2 regions of the Thalassolituus sp. UBA2590 genome follow, and region 1 is predicted to be linked to the other one. Evidence: predicted binding sites of a transcription regulator. Region 1 holds the regulator's gene; the other holds the start of a gene.

What was found. The regulator LexA, encoded in region 1, represses DNA repair genes until DNA is damaged. The targets are predictions, from matches to a motif close to TACTGTNTANNTANACAGTA.
Region 2: recN (DNA repair protein RecN) is a predicted target of LexA. The motif match lies at 1,317-1,336, and genes of this name have one in related genera.

The regions. Positions count from the first base shown of each region.
Region 1 is NZ_DDKU01000035.1:37,796-41,825, forward strand. It holds gene htpG (molecular chaperone HtpG) at 1-168, shown strand, start outside; gene B2067_RS03210 (YfaZ family outer membrane protein) at 364-942, shown strand; gene B2067_RS03215 (DUF6586 family protein) at 942-1,406, shown strand; gene B2067_RS03220 (hypothetical protein) at 1,480-1,731, shown strand; gene B2067_RS03225 (hypothetical protein) at 1,867-2,139, shown strand; gene B2067_RS03230 (cell division inhibitor SulA) at 2,178-2,603, opposite strand; gene lexA (transcriptional repressor LexA) at 2,654-3,253, opposite strand; gene B2067_RS03240 (TetR/AcrR family transcriptional regulator) at 3,436-4,030, shown strand, end outside.
Region 2 is NZ_DDKU01000076.1:924-4,953, forward strand. It holds partial or broken gene dnaK (molecular chaperone DnaK) at 1-501, opposite strand, end outside; gene grpE (nucleotide exchange factor GrpE) at 626-1,198, opposite strand; gene recN (DNA repair protein RecN) at 1,365-3,041, shown strand; gene fur (ferric iron uptake transcriptional regulator) at 3,141-3,530, opposite strand; gene B2067_RS07120 (outer membrane protein assembly factor BamE) at 3,635-4,030, shown strand, end outside.

The DNA of each region.
Region 1 (4,030 bases):
TCACATCCATTGATTGAGCGCCTTGATCAGGAAGCGGACGAAGATCGCTTCGCCGAACTGGCACAGGTCATTCACGCGCAGGCCCAGCTTGCAGAGGGCAGTCAACTGAAGCAACCCGCTCAGTACGTTACCCGCCTGAACAAGCTGCTGCTTGATCTGATGAAGTAAGCCTTGCCTTAACAAAATGCTCATGCGCTTCTGGTGTGTGAGCATTTTTCCTGACACTCCCGTACACTCCTCAACACCTAGGTCACCATGCCTGTCTCTGGCGTACTTTTCCCAACGACAGACACGCTGGTATCATAGACCGATAAGAATTCTATTACTGAACATCTATTACTAAAAACAGGACGCCGTACCACGATGAACACACTTACGTTGGCCCGTCGCATTTCTCTGGCTGCTATAGCGTCAGTCGCTGCAATTTCTACTTCTGCGATGGCTGGGGGATCTTTAGATATCAGCCTGGCGGACACTACTGCTCGCGTTGGCTGGGATGCCACCCGCATGGATACCGGTATGCACCTGAACCTGGCGGCTCTGCACGAGAGTGACCAGGGCGACATCATCTCGGGGGGCGTTCATGTGGTGGATGTCCGTAATCCGAATTCAGACCTGTATATCGGTGTTGGCGCCAATGCTTACGGCATATTCACTGATGACAATGACGGAGCCGCCATTGGTGTAGGCGGCTTTGCCCGTTACAACTTCCCGTTCAACCGTAACTTTGGTGTGAGTGGTCATGTGTACTACGCGCCGCCGGTTGTGTCATTCAGTGACGTGAATAACTTTGTCGATGCAGATCTGCGTCTGCACTTTAATATTCTGCCGACGGCCCACCTTTACACAGGCTTCCGCATGACCTCGGTTTCTTTTGATGATCAGAGCGGTCGTCATAAGATCGGCGATGGTCTGCACCTCGGCCTGAAGCTGAACTTCTGATGAGTCAGTGGCTGAGCTTCACCAACCAGAAACTCTATCAGGCACGATTGCTGTTGGAGCAGGCGCGTCGCGAAACCGGTAACCCGGCACTTGCTGAAGGGCTTGAGACCTCAGGCCTGTACCTTATGCAGGATGCCTTTATTTCGTATCTGAATGAGCTGGCGACGCTTGCTACTTACCGCGGCGAAGTCAGTTCATTTTCAGATCTTCTGAACAAGACACCTCTGGTGACCGGTGAAATGACCGAGATTCGGATTCTGGCCGAGGACCCTTACTCATGGTTGAGTGCATTTCTGCGTGAGGCAGAAACGCGTTGGCGTCCGGGCCCGGCTGGAAACCCGCAGGCAGCGGGTGCGGTCAACGTCATTGCCGTTGCACAGAGCGATGACATACAGCCACAGTCCTGGTGGCAGCATCTGTCTGACCTGATCGATAGTCAGCGTGAGAATCGGCAGGAAAGCTGATTCTCCCAGTGACTCTCGTATAAAGCGTCACCCCCCTGTGTTATCATCCGCGCTCAGAAACGAAGAGGCACTTATGGCTGGTTTTTTCGAAATTGTAGAGTTATCCAATGGTGACATTGCCCTGCGTCGTGCCGACGAACAGGACAGCGATGCGCTGGTTCGTATCTGTTTCTCTGAAGATGCGAAAGCAAGTCTCCAGGAGCACCATATGGATGTGGCCAGAGTAATGCTCGAGGCTGGCGTGCGCCTCGTGGGCGATCTGTCTGGGATGGAAGTCGAGAGTGACGACTTTGAGGTGCCGCAGAGCAGTCAGCACCTGCATTGATTTGTCCCTGGCAGACAAATTCATAAAAAAATCCGGTATCGGGCAACTGATACCGGATTTTTTTTTGAATTTCAGTATCCTAACTAAAGCCCTGTTAACGGGTGTACTTGTGAAAATTGACTTCTGAGGATGAGAATGAAAAAGCTAGTAGCACTCTCGACTGTAGTACTTTCCGCTTCACTGATCACCGCGTGCAGCGATGAGCCAGAAAGTTCTGAACTCGTTCAGGCATACACTGAAGCCCGTGAGCAGACGCGCACCGCGCTCGAAGAAACAAAAGATGCCATTAAAGCGATGGAGAACAACCAGGACGCGCTGGAAAAAGCCCTTGAGCGACTGGATCGTGTTGTTGAGTTGCACGAAAAAGGTGCCGTTGTGCACGTTCCTGCCGCTACTACTGCTCAGTAATTCGGGCGGATCAACTACCAGCTCCGGCTGGTAGTGTCTTATTCTCCACGCACAATGAACAGGTGTGATCCGTTTTCTTCTGCGACACGGCGTAGCAGTTGACGGGTATCTGCCGCGAGTTCGCCTGACCACTCAACAATCAAATGGCTTTTACCTGATCTCAGCGCCTTGATACACAAGTCAAACTGAGTAGCGACTTGAGTATTCAGGTGAAGTACCGGAGAGTCGCTGATGCCCGCTTTTGCCAGCCATTGTTTGTTCAGATTCTGGCTTGGGCTCAGCCACATCAACCAACGTTTCTGGTCGCTGCACAGAGCCAGCACAGGCAACAGCTGGAAGGGTTGTAATGCACTGCCTTCAGACACAATGACTTCCGTCATACTGCCTTTAGGCACGCTTCTGACGGGTGCCGCAGAGCTGAGTGGTGCTGCTTCTGGACATACTTCGAAAGATAACTGACGCATAACAATCTCTCCTGTCGTGTACCGTTTACCTGTTACTCTGGTCGGTCGCGTTACTGGCGACGAATAACACCTACGTATTTACCTTCAATCGCAAATTCCTGCTCTTTCAGGTTGACCTCAATCGGGGCGTAATTTTCGTTCTCAGCAAACAGAGTTACCTGATTGCGGCTCTTGTGGTATCGCTTAACGGTTACTTCTTCACCGACGCGGGCAACCACGATGTCACCATTGCGTGCGGTCTCTGCTTTATGCACTGCGATGTAATCGCCATCCATGATGCCGATGTCGATCATGCTGTCGCCATGCACCTCGAGCAGGAAGTTCGCTTCCGGCTTAAAGAACGACGGCGGAATTTCGCAGTAATCTTCAATATGCTCCTGAGCCAGGATAGGTTCACCGGCTGCAACGCGACCGATTACCGGCAGCCCCGGAGAGTCTTCACCTACGATGCGAATGCCACGGCTGGCACCTGGCATCATCTCAATGGCACCTTTTCGTGCCAGTGCTTTCAGGTGTTCTTCTGCTGCATTCGGTGAGCGGAAGCCAAGTTCTGCGGCAATTTCTGCTCTCGTCGGCGGGTAGCCTGTTTCATCAATGGCTGAGCGAATCAGGTCAAGAACTTCCTGCTGGCGAGCCGTGAGCTTTTCCATGACATTTATCCAGTCTGTTGATTTATACAGTGTGTGTAAATATATACAGTACCTTTTACTGTGTAAATACCCAGTGCCGTCTAATTTTAGATCTGACGGAATTTTCCCCGAATTGCTGCAATTGTTGCGTGTTAAGTGTTTTAAACGTATGTTTGAAACACTTGTTAGTTGGATAAGGCACTATGGCGCAGAAAGATACCGCGCGCAGCATTCTCGATGCTGCAGAAGAGTTGTTTTCAGAACGGGGTTTCGCGGAGACTTCGTTGCGTAATATTACGACTAAGGCTGATGTGAATCTGGCTGCCGTGAATTATCACTTTGGCTCTAAAAAGTCTCTGATACAGGCTGTATTTGCCCGCTTTCTGACGCCCTTTGTCGCTGAACTCGATAAGGCGCTCAATACCTGCGATGCAGAGCAGGGCGAACAACCTGCTGACCTGATGTCTTTATTGCGGCTCTTATCTGACACCGCATTACGTTCGGGGGCAGACCGGCCTGAACGTCTGCGTATCTTTATGCGTTTATTGGGGCTTGCCTACAGTCAGGGTCAGGGCCATGTACGTCGTTTTCTGCGCGTGGAGTATGGTCATGTATTTCGCCGCTATTCGGATCTTCTTACCCGGGCGACGCCGGAGCTCTCCGACGAAGACCGCTTCTGGCGGGTTCATTTCATGCTGGGTGCGACTATGTTCACACTGAACGGGGTTGATTCTCTGACCGCGATGGCGGAGCATGATTTCGGTAAACCCACCGCCACGCCGGATGTTATCGATCAGT
Region 2 (4,030 bases), on a different contig from region 1:
AATACGCTTGACTTCGAGGCCCGCGATTTTACCGGCGTCTTTTGTTGCCTGACGCTGTGAATCGTTGAAGTAAGCCGGAACAGTAATTACTGCTTCAGTCACTTCTTCACCCAGGTAGTCTTCTGCAGTTTTCTTCATTTTCTTCAGAACTTCTGCAGACACCTGTGGCGGTGCAAACTTATCGCCTTTCACTTCAACCCAAGCGTCACCATTGCCCGCTTCGATGATTTTGTAAGGCACCATTTTGATGTCTTTCTGAACGACGTCGTCTTTGAAGCGACGACCGATCAGACGCTTAACTGCGAACAGCGTGTTCTGTGGATTAGTAACAGCCTGACGTTTTGCAGACTGACCAACCAGAGTCTCGTCGTCGGTGTAAGCGATGATAGAAGGGGTTGTACGATCACCTTCGGCGTTCTCAATAACACGCGCCTTGTCACCGTCCATAATCGCAACACATGAGTTAGTGGTGCCGAGGTCGATACCAATAATTTTACCCATAATTGAATCTCCAATTTGCCGCCTGCTGCGGCTATCTGAAACTTTGTAAAAACAGCGTTATCTGTCGTTGTTAGCTATATAAGGTCACGTTTTTTGCTTTCAAGACCTTATTCCATACTTTTTATCAGGCATTCTCGTCGATCTGAGCGGCGCCTTTGCTGACCATCACCATTGCTGGGCGCAGCAGACGGCCATTCAGGGTGTAGCCCTTCTGCATCACGGCCATGACTGTGTTTGGCGCCAGTTCTGCATTTTCAACCATGCTCATTGCCTGATGTAGCTCTGGGTTGAAAGGCTCGCCTTCCGGGTTTACCTGCTCAACTTTGAAGCGTTCAAGCGAACTGATTAAGCCGGAAAGGGTCATTTCCATACCTTCACGGATCGCTTTGGTCGCTTCTTCTTCCGGCGCTGCAGCCAGACCGCGCTCCAGATTATCGACAACGGTCAACATTTCGTTGGCGAACTTTTCGACAGCGAACTTGTGCGCCTTTTCGACGTCCTGCTCTGCACGACGGCGAACATTCTGCATTTCAGCCTGCACACGCAGGACCTGATCTTTGGCTTCTGCCACTTCCGCACGGGCAGCTTCCAACTCAGCATCAGCCGGAGCTTCTGCCTCTACATCAGCGTTTTCAACCGCTTCCTGTTCGGCAGTTTCTTCCAGAATTTCTTCCTGGGGTTTCTGTTCTTCAGACATCAGTCACCTCTGTCATCGGTCTTAATTCATATCGCTGTCGGCTATATGGGGCCAGCCGTTGGCAGTTCAACCCCTGTTTTCAATCCCGGTTCATGGAAAACACCTTGACAGAAACCGATACTGTATATAAAAACACTGTATATACATTCAGACCAGAGGATGTCGTATGCTGACCTCACTGTCGATTCATCAGTTCGCCCTGATCGAGCATATGGAGCTCGATTTCTCTCAAGGCATGACGGTTATCACCGGTGAGACCGGCGCCGGTAAGTCTATTCTGCTGGGCGCACTGGGGCTGACACTGGGGCAACGTGCAGAAGCCGGAGCTGTGCGACAGGGGCAGGATAAAGCCGATGTCGCGGCAACTTTCTCTACCAATGCCGCCGCTCTGGAATGGCTCAGGCAGCATGAACTCCCTGCCGACGACGATAACGTTATACTTCGTCGGGTCATTTCTGCAGAAGGCCGTTCACGTGGTTATGTGAACGGCCGTCCGGTGTCTGCAGCCGACCTTCGTGATCTTGGGCAGCACCTTATCGGCATTCATTCACAACACGCGCATCAACGGTTGCTGGAAAAAGACGCCGCACGTGACATTCTCGACGCCTATGCAGGGCTAAACCCCCTCGCAGAGACCGTTCGCCGTGGGTTTTCAGCCTGGAAGAAAGAAGAGAAGCGCTTACACACACTGCGCGAATCCAGCAGCGAACTTCTGGCGCAAAGACAACTGCTTGAGTATCAGGTCAGTGAATTGCGCGAACTGGACCTGAAAGAGGACGAACTCAACGACCTCGAGCTCGAACAGAAACGTTTGTCCGGTGCAGAGAACACTCTGATCTGTGGCCAGTCGGCCATGATCGTCTGTAACGGTGGAGATTCCGGCGACGATGCTGCCAGCCAGATGGTTCACCGCGCTCTGCAGGAAGTCGATAGCATCAACGATACACACCCGTTATTGGACGAAGTCCGTGACATGCTGAATCAGGCACAAATTCAACTCGATGAAGCGGCCAGCTCTCTGCAGCGGTATCTGGATAACATCGATATGAACCCACACCGTCTGCAGCAGATTGATGCCCGCCTGAGCGAGCTTTATAGCATGGCGCGCAAACATCAGATCCGGCCCGAGTCGCTTTATGCCCACTGGCAGGAACAGGAAGCGGCATTAGAAGCCATGAGCCTGTCAGACGATGACCTGGAAGCATTGGAAGAAGAAGTGGTCAATCTCAGAGCGATCTGTCTGAAAGACGCTCAGCAGCTGTCTGCTAAGCGTCAGAAAGCGGCCAGTAAACTGAGCAGTGCAGTAAGCAGTCACTTCGACTCCCTGGGCCTCGGCAAGGCTATTTTTACCACCCGATGCGATGAATTGCCTGACGGTGAACTGAACCCGCACGGGCTTAACTTTGTTGGCTTTGAAGTGCAAACCAACCCAGGTATGCCCGCAGGTCCCCTGGCTAAAGTTGCTTCTGGGGGCGAACTCTCGCGTATCAGCCTTGCACTGCAGGTCGTCACTGCAGCAACGTCGCACACCCCATGTCTGATCTTCGATGAGGTCGACGTCGGTGTGGGCGGAGGCACCGCTGAGCGTGTCGGACGCCTGATGCGTGAGCTTGGTGAACAGGCCCAGATTATGTGCGTGACCCACCAGCCTCAGGTAGCGGCACAGGCCCATAATCACTTTCAGGTGAGTAAAGTCAGCGGCGACTCAGCCACGCACACCAGCATCCGCACTCTAAGCACCTCTCAGCGTAAAGAAGAGCTGGCGCGCATGCTGGGCGGCGTTGAAATCACTCAACAGACACTGGCTCATGCGGGTGAAATGCTGGCCATGGCAGGTTCTTAAAGCGTCTGGCTCATAACGTATCAGTAGGTATAAACAGATATAAAAAAAGAGCCGCAATTGCGGCTCTTTTTGATTGTACTTGCTAATAATAGCCTGACGTCACTTCTTACGAACGTACAGTACCAGACTGTGATCAACCAGCTCAAAACCATGTTCTTCAGCAATTTCGTGCTGCAGGCGTTCGATCTGTTCGTTCGAGAATTCAATCACGGTGCCGTCTTCGACGTTCACCATGTGGTCGTGGTGTTCGCCACGTGCGAGTTCGAATACAGAATGGCCGCCATCGAAGTTGTGACGTTCAACCAGACCCGCACTTTCAAACTGAGTCAGTACACGATAAACAGTGGCAAGACCCACGTCTTCACCCGCGTCGATCAATGAACGATACACGTCTTCAGCACTCATGTGCGCTTCTGGGTTACTCTCAAGAATACTGAGAATTTTGACTCGGGGCAGCGTGACCTTCAGGCCCGCTTTACGAAGTTCCATGTTCTGTTCTGACACGGTATTCCTCTATCATTTCACAGTGGATGGGGTGATCAGGTATCATCCCGTCCATTCTTAATAACTAATGCCCGGATTTAACCCTGACTATGCGAGCTTTAATTCTGACCGGATTACTGGGTTTTGCAACCCTTTCCGGCTGTACCTTCCCAGGCGTCTACAAACTCAACGTTCAACAGGGCAATATCGTTACCCAGGACATGTTGGATCAGCTGGAGCCCGGTATGACTGAACGCCAGGTCATCTATCTGATGGGCAACCCTGTCGCGAGAAACCCATTTTCAGATCAGCGTTGGAACTACATCTACACCCTGGAAGTGAGAGATAAAGTCACCAAACGCTATCAGGTCACACTGCACTTCGACGACGCCGCACTTTACAGCCACTACAGTGGTGAGCTGCCGCCCGAAGAGTTCAGCGAAGAAAACCAGACCAGCGAAGTGCCGCCTGAAGAGCGCAACCCGACTATCCCTAGCGTCGAAGAG